2 regions of the Pseudarthrobacter cellobiosi genome follow, and region 1 is predicted to be linked to the other one. Evidence: predicted binding sites of a transcription regulator. Region 1 holds the regulator's gene; the other holds the start of a gene.
What was found. The regulator Rex, encoded in region 1, represses fermentation and respiration genes when NADH is low (regulators of the CRP and FNR family bind a similar motif). The targets are predictions, from matches to a motif close to CTTGTGAANNNNTTCACAAG.
Positions count from the first base shown of each region.

Region 1 (9,145 bases):
GGCCGGCGGCTTGGCATGGATCTTCGCATCACGCTGCAGCCAGCCGAAACCGCCCATAAACACTACGCCCATGAGGATGACCAGGAGCCCCAGCAGCTGGGTGATCCAGGCATTCTGCGAGCCGGTGATCAGGGTGCCGAGCTGGCCGAACGCGCCGCCCAGCAGCACAAAAATCACCGAGAATCCCAGCACAAAAAGCCCGATGCCCACAAGCATCCGGCCGCGCTTCTGCTTCTCCAGGTCCACGCCGCTCAGGCCGGTGACGTAACCCAGGTAGCCGGGCACCAGGGGCAGCACGCACGGCGACAGGAAGGACACCAGGCCGGCGAGCAGCGCCACCGGGATGGCAAGCAGGAGCGAGCCGTTCAGGATGGTTTCGGCGAAGGGGCTGTTCACGGTCCGGGGCCGCCGCTACTCTGCCACAGCGGCGGTGATGAGGGCTTTGAGGGTGCCCTTCTGGATTTCGCCCAGCACTCGCGAGGCCACGCGGCCCTGCTTGTCCAGGACCAGCGTGGTGGGGACTGCCCCCGGCGGGACCAGCCCGGAGACGGCCAGGAGCACGCCGCCGTTCTTGTCGTCGAAACTGGGGTAGGACAGGTTGAAGGTCTTGTCGAAGGCCTCTGCGGTGCCTTTTTCGTCGCGGAGGTTGACGCCGAAGAACTGCACGCCCTGGTCCTTGAAGCCCTGGTGCAGCTCTTCCAGGATGGGTGCTTCAACGCGGCAGGGTGCGCAGGCGGCGAACCAGAAGTTCAGGACCGTCACCTTGCCCTGGAAGTCCGCTGGGGCTATCTGGGTGCCGTTGAACAGCGTGCCGTTAATGGCGACGGCGGCCTTTCGGTCCGCGGCGGTGAACTCGGTCACCGAGCCGTCCCCGGCCACGTAGTTCTTGTTGTCGCCGGCTTTGGCCTGCTTGGCAAGGGCGTCTTCCTGCGCACAGGCGGACAGCCCCAGGGTCAGGGCGGTCAGGGCGGCGCCGCCGGCAGCGAGTACGGCACGGCGGGATGTCGCGCTTGAAACAGCACGGGATGTTGTGCGGTTGTTCGTCATGTCAGGCTCCGGGGGTGCTGGCGGCACCGGGAAGAAGTGCGGCAGCGGGCTCACTGTACTCAACGCGCAGGAGCGAACCGTCGTCGTCGAACACCAGGGACGTGATGGACGTCAGCGTGCACTCGCGTTTGCGCGGGTCATGCCACAGCGGCCTGCCTTCGGCGCTGAGGCGGGTGGCCCAGATGGGGAGCTGGTGGCTGACCATAATGGCTTCCGGGCCGTCGGTTCCGTAGTCGCCGGCGGCCAGTTCGATGGCTCGGAGCCGGGCGTCCTCAACAGCTGACCTGACGCGCGCGGCCTGCGCCTTGTACGGTTCGCCCCAGGACGGCCGGAACGGGTTGACCAGGTGCGGCCAGTGCTTGGGCTTCCGGAGCTCGGCCTTGGTGACCTTCATGCCCTGGAAGTAGTTTTCCGCTTCAATGATGCGGCCGTCTGTGTGGATTTCCAGACCAAGCGCCTCAGCCGCAGGAGCCGCTGTTTCCTGCGCCCTGACCAGCGGCGACGCCGCGAGGTAGACGATCCTGGCCCCGCGCGCGGCACGCTCGGCGAAGTGGTCGGCGAGCATCTGCGCCATTTCCCGGCCCAGCTCGGAGAGGTGGAATTCGGGCAGCCTGCCGTACAGAACGCGGTCAGGATTGTGGACCTCGCCGTGGCGGAGCAGATGGACAGTGGATTGGGGCATGTTTACCAGTTTCTCAAAGATGGCGTGCTATCCGAAATCTTCTACATCCAGTAGAACTCAAACTTTTGGAAAAATGTTCCGGAACCGGGAACAAAACATGCAAACGCATGTTTATACTGAATGCAGCGGATAGTTGAGGATTCAACAGATGAAGCGTCAAGCTATCCGGAAGTACCACCCGACAAACCCAAGGAGAAACACCATGACTCTTCCCGCAGACGTCACCACCGGCACCTGGACCCTCGACAACTCGCACAGCGAGATCGCCTTCACCGTCCGGCACGCAGGCATCAGCAAGGTCCGCGGCCAGTTCAAGGATGCCGTGGCAACCCTGGACCTCGCCGACAACGTGGCCGATTCCAAGATCAGCGCCACCATCCAGACCGCCAGCTTCGACTCCGGCGATGTCAACCGTGACGGCCATGTCCGCGGCGAAGACTTCTTCGACGTCGAGGCCTTCCCGGAAATCTCCTTCGTCTCCAACGGCCTCGTGGCCAAGGGCAACAGCTACGAGCTGACCGGGGACCTCACCATCAAGGGTGTCACCCGTCCTGTTGCCCTTGAGACCGAGTTCAACGGCGTGGCCGTGGACCCGTTCGGCATGACCCGCGCCGGCGTCTCCGCTGAAACCACCATCAGCCGCAAGGACTTCGGCCTGACTTGGAACGCTGTGCTGGAAGCCGGCGGCGTGCTGGTCAGCGACAAGGTTGCCATCAACCTGGAGCTCGCGTTCATCGCACCCGCAGCATAGTTTTCTTCCTGAAGCACCCCGGCCGCCATTTCCACGGAATCTGGCGGCCGGGGTGCTTTGTTTTATCCCCTAGATACAGCCGGACACGCGGTCTACAGTGAGACCCATGAGCAACAGTGAAGTACCACAGCCCCAGCAGCCCCAGCAGCCCGGCGCTGAGCAGCCCGGTGCCCAGCCGCCTGCCACTCAGCCGCCTGCCAGCAACGTTCCTCCTGCCGGCAACGTTCCCCCCGCGGGCTACCAGCCGCCGCAGGGGTACCCGCAGCCAGGACAGGCCTACCAGCCGCCGCAGGGTTACCCGCAGCCAGGACAGCCGGATGGCCAGCCCGGGCAGCCGTACAACCAGCCCGGCCAGCCGGGCGGCTTCCAATTTGCGATGCCCACCGACGGCCCCCGCAACTTCAACGACGTTATGCCCAAGGGCGGTTTCTCGGGCATGTTCAGCGTGACCGGGCTGCCCACCGAGCTCAAGGTGTCGTACTGGATCTGGCTCATCGGCGGCATGCTCGGTGTGTTGGGCGGTCTCTTCGGGATGCTTGCCACGCTGGCATTGTTCACCGTGGCACCCGCCCTGGCTGCGGTGGTCCTCGTTTTGGTGCTGGTGGCACTGGCCCTGGCGGCGGCCCAGGTTGTCCTGGTCCTGAGGATGAAGGAGGGCAAGGAATGGGCGCGCCTAGCGCTCACCATCGTGGCCGGCGTTTCGCTGGTGCTCGCCGTGCTCGGCGGCAGCGTGGGCGGCGGCAGCAGCATCGGTAACAACTGGCTCGGCTTCCTCATCTCCGCCGCGGCTACCGTCCTGATGTGGCTGCCGAACTCGCAGGCCTGGTTCATCGCCGTCAAGGGCCGCGCGTAGACCGGATCCAGCAGAAACACAGTCTTGCGCGACCCGCCCTGAGTTCTGTGGGAATACCTCTCCGGAATGATCCCCCGCGACCCCCGCCGGGGGTACGGTGGGATGTAAGCCGTACTGGGGGGCAGGCCAGTTGGACTGCACCCAGCAGCCGAACTGACATCCGACCTGCAAAGGACCGCTCATGAGCACGCCTGTCCCGCCTCCCGTCCCGAACGAGCCCGAGCCCGGCAACCAGCCGCCAGCGCCCCGCTACGGCGAGAACAGCCCGCAGTTCGGGCAGCCCACGCCGCCGGCGCCACAGTACGGGCAGAACGCCCCGCAGTACGGGCAGAACAGCCCGCCGCAGTTCGGCCAGCCCACGCCTCCGCCCTATGGCCAGCAGCCGTACGGGCAGTCCCCCTACGCGCAGTACCCGTCCGAACAGCCGCAGGCCACGGGATCCAACGGGGTTCCCCAGCTGGTCAACATCTCGTTCTGGCTGCTGATTGGCGCGGGTGTCGTGTATGTCATCAGCCTGCTCATGGGCATTGGCATGCTCGATGACCCGGCGATGCGCCGCGCCTTCGAAGACGCCATGCGCAGCGGTGGCGCTTCCGGCACGGAGTTTGCATTCGACGATTTCAAGGGTGTCCTCGCCGGGTCGCTCGTAGTCTTCGCCATCATCGGCGCTGGGCTGTACGCGCTGGTGGCGTTCTTCGTCCGTAAGGGCAAGAACTGGGCCCGCATCCTCGGCACCGTTTTCGCGGCACTGTCCATTTTCGGCCTCTTCGGACCACCGAGCCTCGGAACCGTGGGAACGCTGGCCGGGATCGCAGCGATCGTGCTGCTCTACCTGCCGGCCGCGGCCCCGTACTTCCGCAAGCAGCAGCCGTTCGCTAACCCGTACGGCGCCCCGGGCACCACGCCTGGCAACCCCTACGGACAGTAGTACCAACGAGTCGCATCCACACCCGAACGGGCGTGGACCCCACCAGCCGCCGAAGATCTAGGCGGTCTGGTCCGGGGTCTGCGCCCGTTGTGCGTGATAGGCGAGGATCTGCAGTTCGGTGGCCATGTCCACCTTGCGGAGGTTGACGCCCTCGGGGACCTGCAGCATAACGGGGGCGAAGCTCAGGATGCTGTGGACACCGGCCGCCACCACGCGGTCGCACACGGCCTGCGCCACGGTGGCCGGAAGTGCCAGGACCACCATGTTGGCGCCCGTCCGCTGCAGCACGGCCTCCATGTCTGCGGCGTCGCTGACACGCAGCCAGCCCACCTCATTGCCCACCACCATCTGGTCGGCGTCGAAAATTGCCACCACGTCAAAACCGCGGGACTCGAAGCCGCCGTAACGGGCCAGGGCTTTGCCGAGGTTACCCGCGCCAACAATGGCGACCTTCCAGTCATGGGTCAGCCCCAGTGCCGCGGAGATGTGACGGCTCAGGTACTGCACTTCGTAGCCCACTCCGCGCGTGCCGTAGGAACCCACATAGGAAAGGTCCTTGCGAAGGGTTGACGAGCTGACGCCTGACGCTTCCGCCAGCGATTCCGACGATACCCGTTCGACGCCGTCGGACAGCAGCGTGTTAAGGGCGCGCAGGTAGATGGTCAACCGGGCCACTGCCGCGGGCGGTATTTCCTTGGTGGACTCGGCGCCGTGGACGGGCTGTGTAGTGTGGCCAGCCTCTGTACCGTGGACAGCATGGGGAGATGAATCCAGTGAAGTCACTATCCCCTCCATCCCATCGCGTCGTGACTCCACTCTAGAGCCCCGCCGCTGGTGCCAACAAAGCCGGTGTCATTCTGCGAGGCCGATTTCCCATTGGGCCAAGGCTCGTTGGAGGACGCGCTCCAGCCGGGCTTCGTCGATCTTCCAGAAATCGCGTTGGATTCCATCCACCAGGACTACGGGGATTTCCTCCGCGTACCGCTCACGCAGTTCCGGCAGTTCGTCCACCGGCTGTTCCGTCCACCCGAGTCCCAGCGCGGCAGTAACGCGTCCGACGGCGTCGCGCGCCCCTGCGCACAGGTGACAGTCTGCTTTGGTGATGAGGACTACCTCGGGTTTTGCCATGCCTTAACCGTATCGCCCTTCAGGGCAGAGAACAGGGCAGAGAACAGGGCAGGGCCGACGGCGGGGCACGCGGCGGCGCGGGCATCGGGCGGGCACTGGTACTGAAATCCTGGCCACCGAGTATTGACTAGACTCGTGGACATGCCCGAGGAGAAGTACGTAGCTGTGGTGACCCAGCCGGATGCGGTGATGCAGACCGGCGAAGCCGCCTTCTTCGACGTCGATAACACCCTCATGAAGGGCGCCAGCCTTTTCCACGTTGCCCGCAAGATGCACCAACGCGGCGCCTTTACACTGAGGCAGGCTGCGGGGTTCGCGTGGAAGCAGTTCAAATTTGTGGCGCGCGGCGAGAACATGGACGACGTCCACGCCGTCCGCGATTCCGCCCTCACCCTCGCCGCCGGCATCACGGTGGAAGACGTCAAAGCCTTGGGCGAAGAGGTCTACGACGAAATGATCGCGTCCAGGATCTGGCCCGGCGCCAAGGCACTGGCGCAGCAGCACCTGCGCGTAGGCCGACGGGTCTGGCTGGTCACCGGAACCCCCATTGAGGTCGCCGCGGTCATTTCCACCAGGCTGGGCCTGACCGGAGCCTTGGGCACGGTTGGCGAGATCGCCGACGGCATGTACACCGGCCGCCTGGTGGGTGACATCCTGCACGGCGCGGCCAAGGCCGTGGCTGTCCGGGAACTGGCCGACGCCGAAGGCCTGGACCTCAAGCGCTGCTGGGCCTACAGCGACTCCTACAATGACATCCCGCTGCTGACAGTGGTGGGGCATCCCGTGGCCATCAATCCCGATGCCAGGCTCCGCCGCCACGCACGGGACAACAACTGGCCGGTCTACGATTTCCGTTCCGGCCGCCGCGCCGCCACCCTGGGACTCAAGGCAGCAACGGCCGGTGGCGCCGTGTACGGGCTCTGGCGCGGGTACTCCCGGATGCGCGGCCCCCGGGCTTAGCGGCAACTGCCCGGCCGCGGTGTTCCGCGTAGGAGCGCATCGCGACCGAACGCGGGACAAAGGTCGCCCCGTTGCCGGGCACGCAAAAAATGCCCGTTGCCAAGAGGCAACGGGCATTTTCACGCTTGTTGAAGTATCTCTACTTCTTATTGCGGCGCTGGTGACGGGTCTTACGAAGCAACTTGCGGTGCTTCTTCTTGGCCATACGCTTGCGACGCTTCTTAATAACTGAACCCACGAAAGTTCCTCACAAACTAGATGCAGTACCTGTCTGATGGAAAAGGTCCGTGGACAGAGCTACAGAACTGAAACAACTGACAGATTCTTACAATGACGTAAAACGTTCCTTAACAGGGTACCGCTTCTTGGCGATGCCCACTGACCGCAGGTAATGCTCAGGCGGTTTCGGTGTGCCCGTCCACCACAGCACCCTTGAGGTACTGCTCGACGGCGTTCTCCGGCACCCGGTACGACCGGCCGAAACGCACCGCGGGCATTTCGCCTGAGTGGACCAACCGATAGACGGTCATTTTGGAGACGCGCATGACCTCGGCCACTTCGGCCACGGTCAGGAACTTCGCGTTCGAGAAGTTCTGTTCTGCGGACATTTCCCTATTCCTTTGCTGATGGATGACGACAGTACCCCAGCTTTGATTCGTATGCGGTGTGCCGATGCTGAGCCATCCACCAACCATGTGTTAGATACTCTAGAGGTTCATGGGGCTGTAGTGAAAGTCATCCGGGCAATCATTAAGCGGTCCGGCGCTTCCTGGCAGACGCCGCGAGCTGATCGAGGACCGAAACGGAGACGTCCCAATCCATGCACGCGTCCGTGACACTCTGCCCGTAGACGAGTTCCGCCCGGCCCGCCGCGTGCTCGGTGACATCCAGGTTCTGGGCACCGCCCACCAGGAAGCTCTCCAGCATGACGCCCGCAATGGCCTGTGCCGCCTCGCCGCCGTCTTCCAGCTGCGCGCCGATTTCCAGCGCCACTTCCGCCTGCCGGTGGTGGCTCTTGCCGCTGTTGGCGTGGCTGGCATCCACGATCAGCCGGGGGTTAAGCCCCTTGCCGGCGAGCTTGGCGGAAGCACTTTCGACGTCGGCCGCCGAGTAGTTGGGCCCCTTGCGTCCACCGCGGAGGATGACGTGGGTGTCCGGGTTCCCGGCGGTGGCCACCAGCGCGGCCCGGCCATCGCCGTCGATCCCCAGGAATGCCTGAGCGGCAGCGGCGGCGCCGCACGCGTCGAGCGCGACCTGGAGGTCGCCGTCGGTCCCGTTCTTGAAGCCGATGGGCATGGAGAGTCCGGAGGCAAGCTGGCGGTGGATCTGGCTTTCGGTGGTGCGCGCCCCGATGGCTCCCCACGAGATGAGGTCGGCCATGTACTGGGGGCTGATGGGTTCCAGGAATTCGGTGGCCGTGGGCAGTCCCAGCGCGGTGACCTGCTGCAGGAACTCCCTGGCGGTCCGGAGCCCGGTGACCATGTCGTGGCTGCCGTCCAGGCGCGGATCGTTGATCAGGCCCTTCCAGCCCACCGTCGTGCGGGGCTTTTCGAAGTACGTGCGCATCACGATCAGGAGGTCGTCACGGTGCTTCTCGGCCTGGCTGACCAGGCGGCGGGCGTATTCCAGCCCTGCCTTGGGATCGTGGATGGAGCAGGGGCCCACGATGACCAGCAGCCTGTCGTCCACGCCGTCCATGATGGCGCGGACTTCGTCACGGCCACGCTCGACGACGTCCGTCACCCGGGCGTCCAGGGGCAGCTCGGCAATGAGCTCCTGTGGCGTGGGCAGCGGCGTGAACTCGCTGACGCGCAGATTGGACGTGGATTTTGAGGGAGTGGCTGTCGCGGTGCTCATGTTCGGGTCCTGTTCCAGATAGGAAGCGGGCCCAGATCAGAACCCGCCGGAGAAATGGCGAAGGGCAGAGAATGATCTCTGCCCTGTTGGCTCTGAAGGAAGATGGATGCGTGTCAGTTAGACGCGGGCTCCTCCAGAGCCAACGAAAAATACGCATACCAACGGTTTGTCATAGGCAAACCATAACCGCGGGCTGTGACCGCCGCAAAATCACGGCCCTCACATGTGTAAATCCGGGCCCAAGTCAGCCGCCCGCTCCCCCAACTGAGTAGCGCTATCTGTCGCTTTGAGCGTCCAAAACGACAGATGGCGCTACCTACTTGGTCACTTGGGTGTCAGGCCAGGAGCTCGCGGAGGTACTGCAGCTGCCTGATCCAGTGGTGCTCCTGGCCGCCCTCGTGGTTGTTGAACCGGTAGACCTCAATGTCCTTTTGTGCCGCGGAGTCGCCGCCGTAGGCATTGAAGCTCGCGAACACCGTGGACGGCGGGCAGACATCGTCCATCTGCGCCACCGAGTACAGGGCCGGCGCGGTGGCCGCCCGGGCCAGGTTGACGCCGTCGAAATAGTTCAGGACCGCGAGCATCGGCTCATATCGGTCCCGGTGCCTGCCCAGGAACGCCGCGATCTCCGGATAGGGGCCGCGGGCCGCGATGTCGATCGACCGGGGGAAGTCCTGTAGGAAGGGGACGTCGGGCAGCGCGGCGATGACGCCGTCGAGCCTTCCCGCCACCAGCCCGGAAACCGCCACCACAATGCCCCCGCCCTGGCTGATTCCCGCCAGGACCACGCGCGACGGATCCACCTCCGGGTGGGACTGCGCCGCTTCCACCGCCCGGAACGCGTCCACGTACACGCGGCGGTAGTAGTAGTCCTCGCGGCTGCCGGCGCCCCTGGTCATCAGCCCCGAGTAGGCCACCTCGCCCGCAGACGGGTGGGGA
Region 1 is NZ_JAMXBK010000028.1:390,365-399,509, forward strand. Features, by position in the region: gene NG701_RS19995 (cytochrome c biogenesis CcdA family protein) at 1-396, opposite strand, end outside; gene NG701_RS20000 (TlpA family protein disulfide reductase) at 412-1,047, opposite strand; gene NG701_RS20005 (histidine phosphatase family protein) at 1,049-1,729, opposite strand; gene NG701_RS20010 (YceI family protein) at 1,932-2,480, shown strand; gene NG701_RS20015 (hypothetical protein) at 2,587-3,333, shown strand; gene NG701_RS20020 (hypothetical protein) at 3,515-4,261, shown strand; gene NG701_RS20025 (redox-sensing transcriptional repressor Rex) at 4,319-5,044, opposite strand; gene NG701_RS20030 (glutaredoxin family protein) at 5,114-5,389, opposite strand; gene NG701_RS20035 (HAD family hydrolase) at 5,531-6,349, shown strand; gene NG701_RS20040 (30S ribosomal protein bS22) at 6,489-6,587, opposite strand; gene NG701_RS20045 (helix-turn-helix domain-containing protein) at 6,745-6,957, opposite strand; gene NG701_RS20050 (3-deoxy-7-phosphoheptulonate synthase) at 7,100-8,206, opposite strand; gene NG701_RS20055 (acetylxylan esterase) at 8,542-9,145, opposite strand, start outside.

Region 2 (9,145 bases), on a different contig from region 1:
GTTCGCACGGGTCATCCAGCACGAATACGACCACCTCGACGGAAAGCTCTACGTCAACCGTCTGATTGACCGCTATGCACGGAAGGCCATGAAACTGGCCAAGAGGAGCGGCTGGGGCGTGCCCGGCCTGACCTGGATGCCCGGCGTGGATCCGGACCCGTTCGGCCACTGAGCCAACGCATTACCTCGCGGTAATGGTTGGCTGGTCCGGGCAGGAGTCCAGGACGCGCTTCATCGCATCCTTCTCCGGCTGCGTGACCCACAGTCCATAGGATGCCTTCACCGAGATCTGGCGGGCCACGTAATGGCAGCGGATGTTCTTGTTCTTCGGCAGCCAGGTGGCGGCGTCGCTTGCGCTCTTCTGCTGGTTGGCGGGACCGTCCGCGGCGATGAGGTTTATGGGATCGTTGGCCAGGCTCTGGCGCTGCTGCGGGGTCAGCCCCTGTGCGCCTTTCTGCCACGCGTCTCCGAGCGCCACGACGTGGTCGATCTGGATTTCCTTGCTGCTTTCAGGGCCACGCCGGAACTCCACGGCTTTCCCCGTGTACGGCTCATGGATGGACCCTGACACTACCTTGCATTTGGACCCCTCTGTGAAGCCCACAGCCGTGAGGTCCCTGCGGAGGATGTCGTTGCGGGTGTCGCAGCCGTTCCGGTCGACGTCCAGCCAGGCCTGCCCGAAGGCCTCCCGCTGGTAGTTGTCCTTGGGGGCCCGTCCCTTGACGGCAAGCCGCTCGAGGGCGTCCAGGGCACTCCCCTGCGGTACAGCGTGCACGGGGACCACGGGTTTCATCCAGGTCCCGTCGAAAACAGGCGCCTCGCTGGGCCCAGCGATTGCTGGTTCTGCCGCTGCGAACTGGCCCGCGGTGAAAAACCACCCCGCGGCGCCCACTGCAGACAGTGCCAGCACGGCCAGGAGGGCCCAGGCCTGCCTCGAGCGGCGGCGGGCACCGCGGTAGGCACGCCAGCTGACGGTCACGGGCAACCAGCCCTTCTGGAAATGTGATGCACCAGAAGAGCCTAGGCCACCCCACTGACACCCAGGCGGTTATCCACAATGGGGAGGAAGAGTGGCGCGGGTACGCCGCCTACTGGCAAGACCGGCTACTGCTCCCGGGCTACGCGGCGCAGATCCTCTTCGGCAACCTGGTGGAGCCCTTCGAGCTGGCGCACCCGGTCCGCGCCGACGTCGCCGGAAGCCCGGGACGCTCGCGCCTGCTCCAGGAGCCTGATGGCTTCTTTATGGTTGGCCTTGGCGACGTCGAGGGCGTGTTCAAGGGTGGTCTCGTGGAGAGTTTCGTTATCCATGCCACCAGTGTGGTCCCGATTCCCGGCTGATTCCAGCGAATCAGCCGGGAATGTCGGGCAGCCAGCCCGGCAGACGAGCCTAGACGGCGATTGCGGCCAAGGCAGCAGCGGGTTCCTTGGCGGGGAAGGACGGCGGGTTGACGCCGGCCATCTCTTCCATAACCCGGACCACCTGGCAGCTGTAGCCGAATTCGTTGTCGTACCAGACGTAGAGAACCAGGTTCTTGTCGTTGGAGATCGTGGCCAGGCCATCAACGATGCCGGCACGGCGGGAGCCAACGAAGTCCATGGAAACAACGTCAGGTGAGTCGATATAGTCGATCTGTTTGCGCAGGTCCGAGTGCAGCGACATCTCGCGGAGGTAGTTGTTGACCTCGTCCTTGGTGGTTCCGTTCTCCAGGCTGAGGTTCAGGATGGCCAGGGAGACGTCAGGGGTGGGGACACGGATGGAGCTGCCGGTCAGCTTGCCCAGCAGCTCGGGCAGTGCCTTCGCCACGGCCTTGGCGGCGCCGGTTTCGGTGATCACCATGTTCAGTGCGGCGGAGCGGCCGCGGCGGTCGCCCTTGTGGAAGTTATCGATCAGGTTCTGGTCGTTGGTGAACGAGTGGACGGTCTCCACGTGGCCGTGGATCACACCGAACTTGTCGTTGATGGCCTTCAGCACCGGGGTGATGGCGTTGGTGGTGCAGGAAGCTGCAGACACGATCTGGTCTGTGTCCTCGATGGTGCCGTGGTTGATGCCGTGCACAATGTTTTTGAGTTCGCCCTTGCCCGGTGCGGTGAGGAGAACGCGGGAAACGCCCTTGCTCTGCAGGTGCTGGGACAGGCCCTCGGCGTCGCGCCAGCGGCCCGTGTTGTCCACCACCAGGGCGTTGTGGATGCCGTAGGCGGTGTAGTCGATCGTGGCGGGGTTATCCGAGTAGATGACCTGGACCTGGACACCGTTGGCGGTGATGGTGTTGGCGTCCTCGTCCACACGGATGGTTCCTTCGAAGGAGCCGTGGACCGAGTCGCGGCGCAGCAGGCTGGCGCGCTTGGTGAGGTCCTTGTCCGAGCCGCGGCGCACCACGATGGCACGCAGGCGCAGGCCGTGGCCGCCGCCTGCCTTTTCGATGAGGAGGCGCGCGAGCAGGCGGCCGATCCGGCCAAAGCCGTACAGCACAACGTCGGTGCTGGTGCGGTCATCGCCCCCGCGCTTTCCCACTACCTCGGCAAGCTCAGCACGGAGGAACTCTTCCAGGGTGGCGCCGTCGCCTTCTGCCTTGAACTTCTCCGCCAGGCGGGCGACGTCGATGGCCGCCGCACCAAGCTCCAGCTGAGCCAGGATGTTCAGCAGCGGTGCGGTCTCTTCGAGCAGGAGCTCGGTGTTGCTCATGCGGCGGGCGAAACGGTGCGCCTTGAGGATGTTCATGGTGGACTTGTTGATCAGGCTACGGCCGTGAATGCTGGTCACCACGTTGTTCTCGCGGTACAGCCGGCCAATCACCGGAATCATGGCCTCAGCGAGAGCCTCCCGGCCCATCCACGTATCAAGACAAGAATCTGACGTCTGGCTCACAGAACTACCTTCCTCGGTTCAGCCGCATACGTCGTCGTACGCGGTTGGCGGCCACCTGATGTTGTCCAGGGGCTCTGGCACCGGCAGGATGCGGTCCATCCCGGGTGCCGTGGAGAAGCGCAAAGAAAAGCCACCGGCTGCGAACGCAGACCCGGCGGCAGAACTTCTACGTTCGCTCTCCATTCTAGGCTGGAGCAGACCCGCGGACAGCCGCCACCAGCGTGAAATCACTCACATACGGGGCGGCTCCGTGCCCGGCTGGGGTGTTGGATGGGTTGACCGATACGCCGGGTTCTGTGCTCCCGTGCCGTTACCAGCGCGGGAGTAGCGGCCATCCATCTACGGACGCCGTTGCCGACGCCCTCCAGCGGCCTACCCGGACACTCGGGCGGGCAGCCCTCAAACGTGTCCTGTCTGGCCTTGCTCCGGGTGGGGTTTACCTAGCCTTCCCGGTCACCCGGGAAGCTGGTGGTCTCTTACACCACCGTTTCACCCTTACCTGCTGCCGTCCGTCACCGGAAAACGCAGGCGGTCTGTTCTCTGTGGCACTGGCCTGCGGGTTACCCCGAGTGGGCGTTACCCACCACCCTGCCCTGCGGAGCCCGGACGTTCCTCGAGCCACTTGCGTGACGCGCGGCCGCCTGGTCAACCCATCCGGAGCCCAGTCTACCGCCGGAAGGGGGCACTGCCGTCGCCGGTAGGATCGTACGGTGCTGATTCTGCTTCCCCCCTCCGAAGGCAAGACCCCCGCAGTCCGCGGGTCCGCCGTCGACTGGCCGTCACTGAGCTTTCCCGAACTCAACACCTACCGGGCCAAGGTCCTGGAGGCGCTGGGCACGGTGAGCGCACATGAGGATGCCCTCGCGCTGCTGGGCGTCGGCGCATCGCTGCAGGACGACGTCGAACGTAACACCCGGCTCCACGCCGAACCGGCGGCCCCGGCGCACCAGATCTATTCGGGCGTTCTGTACGACGCCCTAGGCTACAAAACCCTGACGCCTGCGCAGCGCCGGAAGGCCGATGTTTCGGTGTTGGTGATCTCGGCACTGTGGGGTGCCATCCGCTTCGCCGACCGCGTGCCTGCCTACCGGCTGTCGATGGGAACGGCACTGCCCGACGTCGGCCGCCTCGCCTCGTTCTGGAAGCCGCAGCTTTCGGAGGCCCTCGCGGAGTCGGCATCCGGACATCTGCTCGTGGACTGCCGCTCCAGCACCTATACCGCGGCATGGGCCCCGCCGCCGGCTCAGACGGTGGCCGTCAACGTTTTCACGGAGGTCAACGGCGTGCGCAAGGTGGTCAGCCACTTCGCCAAGCACACCCGCGGTCAGCTGGCCCGGCACCTGCTGGCCCGCCGCGGCAACGCCCCGCAGACCCCGGTGCAACTGCTGAAAGCCGCGCTCGAAAAATGGGACGCGGAGCTGGTTGATGGTTCAGCGCGGAAACCGCACGCGCTGAACATCATCCTTCCCAACTAGGCAGTTGGGGCGGGCGTGTTCCACTCGGCGGAGCGCACCAGGATGGCACCCGAATCCGGGCAGAACACAATGTCGTCCTCTGCGGCTGCCTTGATCTCGGCGAGGTCTCCGGGGCTCAGCTTCATTCCGGAGGCTTCGGAAGTCCCGTGGAACAACCGGGCGGCGCCCACTCCCCGCTTTGCGAGCGTCTTTTCGTAGACAGCCAGCATCCCGGCGTCGAGGTTTTCAGCGAATTTGGCACGCTTGCCGCGGACAACGGTCGCTTCAGCGGCCACTTCGGCCAGGGCTTCATCGAGTTCGGCGCGGATGCCGCCGAACGAGCCCTGGACGTTGTCCACGATGAGCTGCTGGGCAGCCTGACGCTCGCGCAGCGAATCCAGGCGTTCCAGGATTTCCAGCTCCACGTCTTCAAGGTCGGAGCGACGCTTGTTGAGGGAGGCAATGTCCTTCTGCAGGGCCACGAGGTCCTTCGACAGCCCCGTTCCGCTGTTGAGCCGGGCTTCGTCGCGTTCGATGCGGGAGGCGACCTGTTCGACGTCGGCCTCTGCGCGCTTCAGCTCGGCTTCGGCGTCATGGACGGCCATCTTGGCGGAGCCGAGTTCACCGGTGGCGACGGACAGGGCAGATTGCAGGTCCTCGATCCGGGGATCGGTTTCCAGGGCGCGGCGGCGGTTGGACAGGGACTTGAGCTTTGCGTCCAGCCCCTGCAGTTCGAGCAACTTCAACTGTTCCGCCGGTGCTGCCTTGGCCACTATTTACCTCCGCTAAATCCAATCCGGCCGAAGCCGGGCACCGTATCGGCGCTGTATAGACTCTAGCGCCTGGCCTGCTCCCCTGCCTCGCTACATCCCCACCGGCTCCCAAACCTCGCTGCGCTCGGTGTGGGTCCCTCGCCGGTGTGGGCCCGGCGACGGACTTCGCACGCCAGGCTTAGCCCGGAGTCAGAATGAAGTCCCACGGATCGCTGTTGGTGGTACTTACCTGGATCTCGACGTCGTGGCCCTGATCGGCGAGCACATTGCCCAGTGCCGACGCAGCGGCGGGCAGCCACAGCCATTCGCTGGCGAAGTGCGAAACGTCAATCAGGTACGGCCGGCCGTTCACTGCCGCTTCGCGGGCTTCGGACGCCGGATGGTGCCGGAGGTCGGCGGTGACATAGACGTCGGCGTTGTTGGCCCGCACCTCGTTGAACAGGGAATCCCCCGCGCCGCCGCACACCGCAATACGCCGCACCAGCCCATCCTTATCCCCGGACACGCGGACTCCCCCGGCCACCGACGGCAGGATGCCGAACACCCTGGCCGCGAAATCGCCCAGGCTCATCACGTCAGCCAGATCACCCACGCGTCCGATGCCTTCCTCGGGCAGGCCGTTCGCGGCAACCGTCAGCGGGACAACGCCTTCCAGTCCCAGCGCATCAGCCAGGACGTCGGAAACGCCCCCGACGGCGGAATCACCGTTGGTGTGGACGGTCAGGAGCGCGGTGCCAGACTCGATGAGACGGTGGATGGCCTGCCCTTTGGCAGTGGTGGCGGCCACCGACGTGACTCCTTTGAGGAGCAAGGGGTGGTGGGTGATCAGGAGATCGGCACCCCATTCCACGGCTTCCTCGATCACCGTGAGCGTGGGATCAACGGCGAACATCACCCTGGTAACGGGCGCTGACGGGTGGCCGGCCACGAGGCCAACTTCGTCCCAGTTTTCGGCCAGCGATTCGGGCCAGAGTTCCTCGACCGCCAGCAGCACCTGGCCCAGCGTGGGAGCAGCCGGACCATCCGCTGCAGCGTCCTCCCCAGTAAGGGTGCCGCCGTCATGCTTGTCCGCATCTGTAACGCCGGTGTCTGCAGATTCCATAGTCTCAGTTTTACCCCATCGGGCCGATTGCCCGGCATCTTTCAAAGTCTCGTAGGGTGGTCAGGGAATCATCCGGCGCGCTCAACCATTGAAGAGATCATGAAAACTTTTGTTCTTGGCGGGGGCTGCTTCTGGTGCCTTGACGCTGTGTACCAAAAAACCAAGGGCGTAACATCAGTGATTTCCGGGTACACGGGTGGCCATGACCCCCAGCCGGACTACTACTCCGTCTGCGGCGGGACCACGGGCCACGCTGAGGTCGTGGCGGTCACTTTCAACGAGTCCGTCATCCCGGCCGAGGTCATCCTGGACATGTTCTTCGCGCTGCACGATCCCACCACGCTCAACCGCCAGGGCTACGACGTGGGCACGCAGTACCGCTCGTCCATGTTCTATGAGACCACCGAGGAGAAGATTCTCTTCGAGGAAGCCATCGAACGGAACCAGGCCCTGTGGCCGCACCCGATTGTGACCGAGGTCAGCCGGCTGCCACGGTTCCATGTGGCGGAGGACGTCCATCAGGACTACTACGCCAAGTATCCCGAGCAGGGTTACTGCCAGGTGATCATCAATCCGAAGCTCGCCAAGGCCAGGAAATATTACTCTGCATGGCTTAATGCTTAGCAGCGGCCGCTCAGCCATCGTTAGGCTGACCTCAGCATTCACTCTTGAGAGATAGGCATATCTACATGGCACGGATCTATGACGATGTAACGCAGTTGGTCGGCGGCACTCCGCTGGTCCGCCTGAACCGGCTCACCGAGGGTCTGGGCGCCACTGTGGCCGTCAAGCTTGAGTTCTACAACCCGGCCAACAGCGTCAAGGACCGCATCGGTGTGGCCATCGTTGACGCCGCCGAGAAGTCCGGCGCCCTCAAGCCCGGCGGCACCATCGTTGAAGGCACCTCGGGCAACACCGGCATCGCCCTGGCCATGGTGGGCGCTGCCCGCGGTTACAAAGTTATTCTGACCATGCCGGAGACCATGTCCACCGAACGCCGCGTTATGCTGCGGGCGTTCGGTGCCGAAATTGTGCTGACCCCGGGTTCCGAGGGCATGCGCGGCGCCGTGGAAAAGGCCCAGGAGATCGTGGCCAACACGGAGAACTCCATCTGGGCCCAGCAGTTCGCCAACGAGGCCAACCCTGAGATCCACCGCACCACCACCGCCGAGGAAATCTGGTCCGACACCGACGGCAAGGTGGACATCTTCGTCGCCGGCATCGGCACCGGCGGAACCGTCACCGGCGTCGGCCAGGTCCTGAAGGAACGCAATCCTGAGGTCCAGATTGTGGCCATCGAACCGAAGGACTCCGCCATCCTGAACGGCGGCGCTCCCGGGCCGCACAAGATCCAGGGCATCGGTGCGAACTTCATCCCGGAAATTCTGGACACCAACGTCTACGACGAAGTCCTGGACGCCACCCTGGAGGATTCCGTCCGCGTCGCCCGTGAACTCGGCGTCAAGGAAGGCATCCTCGGCGGCATCTCCTCCGGCGCCATCGTCTGGGGTGCCTTGGAACTTGCCAAGCGTCCGGAGAATGCCGGCAAGCTGATCGTGGCGGTTGTCTGCGACTTCGGTGAGCGTTACATCTCCACCGTGCTCTATGACGACATCCGCGGCTGATCAGTCCGTTGTCGCCCCGTTTCCTGTAGAAAGAACTTTGTGGGCTTTTTCGCAAGACTGAAGGAAGACCTCGACGCCGCCCGGTCACACGACCCGGCGGCTCGAGGTTCTTTTGAGAATTTTTTCGCCTATTCGGGGCTTCACGCCATCTGGATCCACCGGCTGACGCACCGGATGTGGCAGACCCCGGGGCTGCGGTTCCCGGCGCGGCTGGTGTCGCAGCTGGGCCGCTTCCTGACCGGAATCGAGATCCATCCCGGCGCCACGATCGGCCGACGCTTCTTTATCGACCACGGTATGGGTGTGGTCATCGGCGAGACCGCCGAAATCGGCGAAGACGTGATGATCTACCACGGCGTCACACTCGGCGGCCGCTCCCTGGCCAAGGTCAAGCGTCACCCCACCATTGAGGACCGGGTCACCATCGGTGCCGGAGCCAAGATCCTGGGACCCATCACCATCGGCCGGGACAGCGCCGTGGGCGCCAACGCCGTGGTGGTGAAGGACGCGCCACCGGAATCGATTGTGACCGGTGTGCCCGCCAAGTGGCGCCATCGCGATGCCCAGCGAGAAACCAAGCCCGCAGTGGATCCGGCCGAGTACGACATCGAATACCGGATCTGACCCTTCGCTGCAGCCTCTACCCGGCAACACGCTTCAGGACTGCCATGACCACCGCGTCATAGATCCGGTCCGGCAGGACGCGCCGCAGGCCCAGAATGGCTGCCGCTCCCCTGCCCACCGGATACCGGGTCCGGGGACGCGCAGCCGTGGCCGCGTGCAGTACAGCCGCAGCGATCACCGCTGGCTGCGTTGACGTTTCCGGCCTGGCCGTGGACGCCAGGACATCCGCCATGTGCTTTGCCTGGGCAGCGTACGGCCCCTCGCCGCTGCTGGCCAACAGCCCGTCAGCGGAAATCCGGCCCCATTCGCTGAGCGTACTTGCCGGTTCAATGATGGCTACCTCGATGCCATGCGGCTTGAGTTCCAGCCGCAGCGCGTCGCTCATGCCCTCCACGGCGAACTTCGTGGCGTGGTACCAGGCACCAAGGGGTTCGTAGAATTTTCCGCCGATGGACGAGATGTTGATGATCCTGCCCCGGCCCGCACTCCGCATGGCCGGCAGGATCAGCTGGGTCATCCTGGCAAGGCCAAAGACGTTCACCTCAAATTGGCGGCGGCCTTCGGCCAGGTCCACCTGTTCCAGCGCCCCGTAGGACCCGTAGCCGGCGTTGTTGACCAGAACGTCTATCCGCCCGCGCTCTTCCAGGACACGGCCGACGGCGGCACGCATCGAGTCGTCGTCCGTCACGTCCAGTGCCAGG
Region 2 is NZ_JAMXBK010000021.1:93,506-102,650, forward strand. Features, by position in the region: gene def (peptide deformylase) at 1-172, shown strand, start outside; gene NG701_RS07205 (HNH endonuclease family protein) at 182-979, opposite strand; gene NG701_RS07210 (hypothetical protein) at 1,105-1,308, opposite strand; gene NG701_RS07215 (glyceraldehyde-3-phosphate dehydrogenase) at 1,388-2,866, opposite strand; RNA gene rnpB (RNase P RNA component class A) at 3,134-3,519, opposite strand; gene NG701_RS07225 (YaaA family protein) at 3,577-4,341, shown strand; gene NG701_RS07230 (zinc ribbon domain-containing protein) at 4,338-5,093, opposite strand; gene NG701_RS07235 (Nif3-like dinuclear metal center hexameric protein) at 5,272-6,195, opposite strand; gene msrA (peptide-methionine (S)-S-oxide reductase MsrA) at 6,295-6,819, shown strand; gene cysK (cysteine synthase A) at 6,885-7,820, shown strand; gene epsC (serine O-acetyltransferase EpsC) at 7,860-8,444, shown strand; gene NG701_RS07255 (oxidoreductase) at 8,461-9,145, opposite strand, start outside.
Region 2: NG701_RS07215 (glyceraldehyde-3-phosphate dehydrogenase) is a predicted target of Rex. The motif match lies at 3,085-3,104, and genes of this name have one in related genera.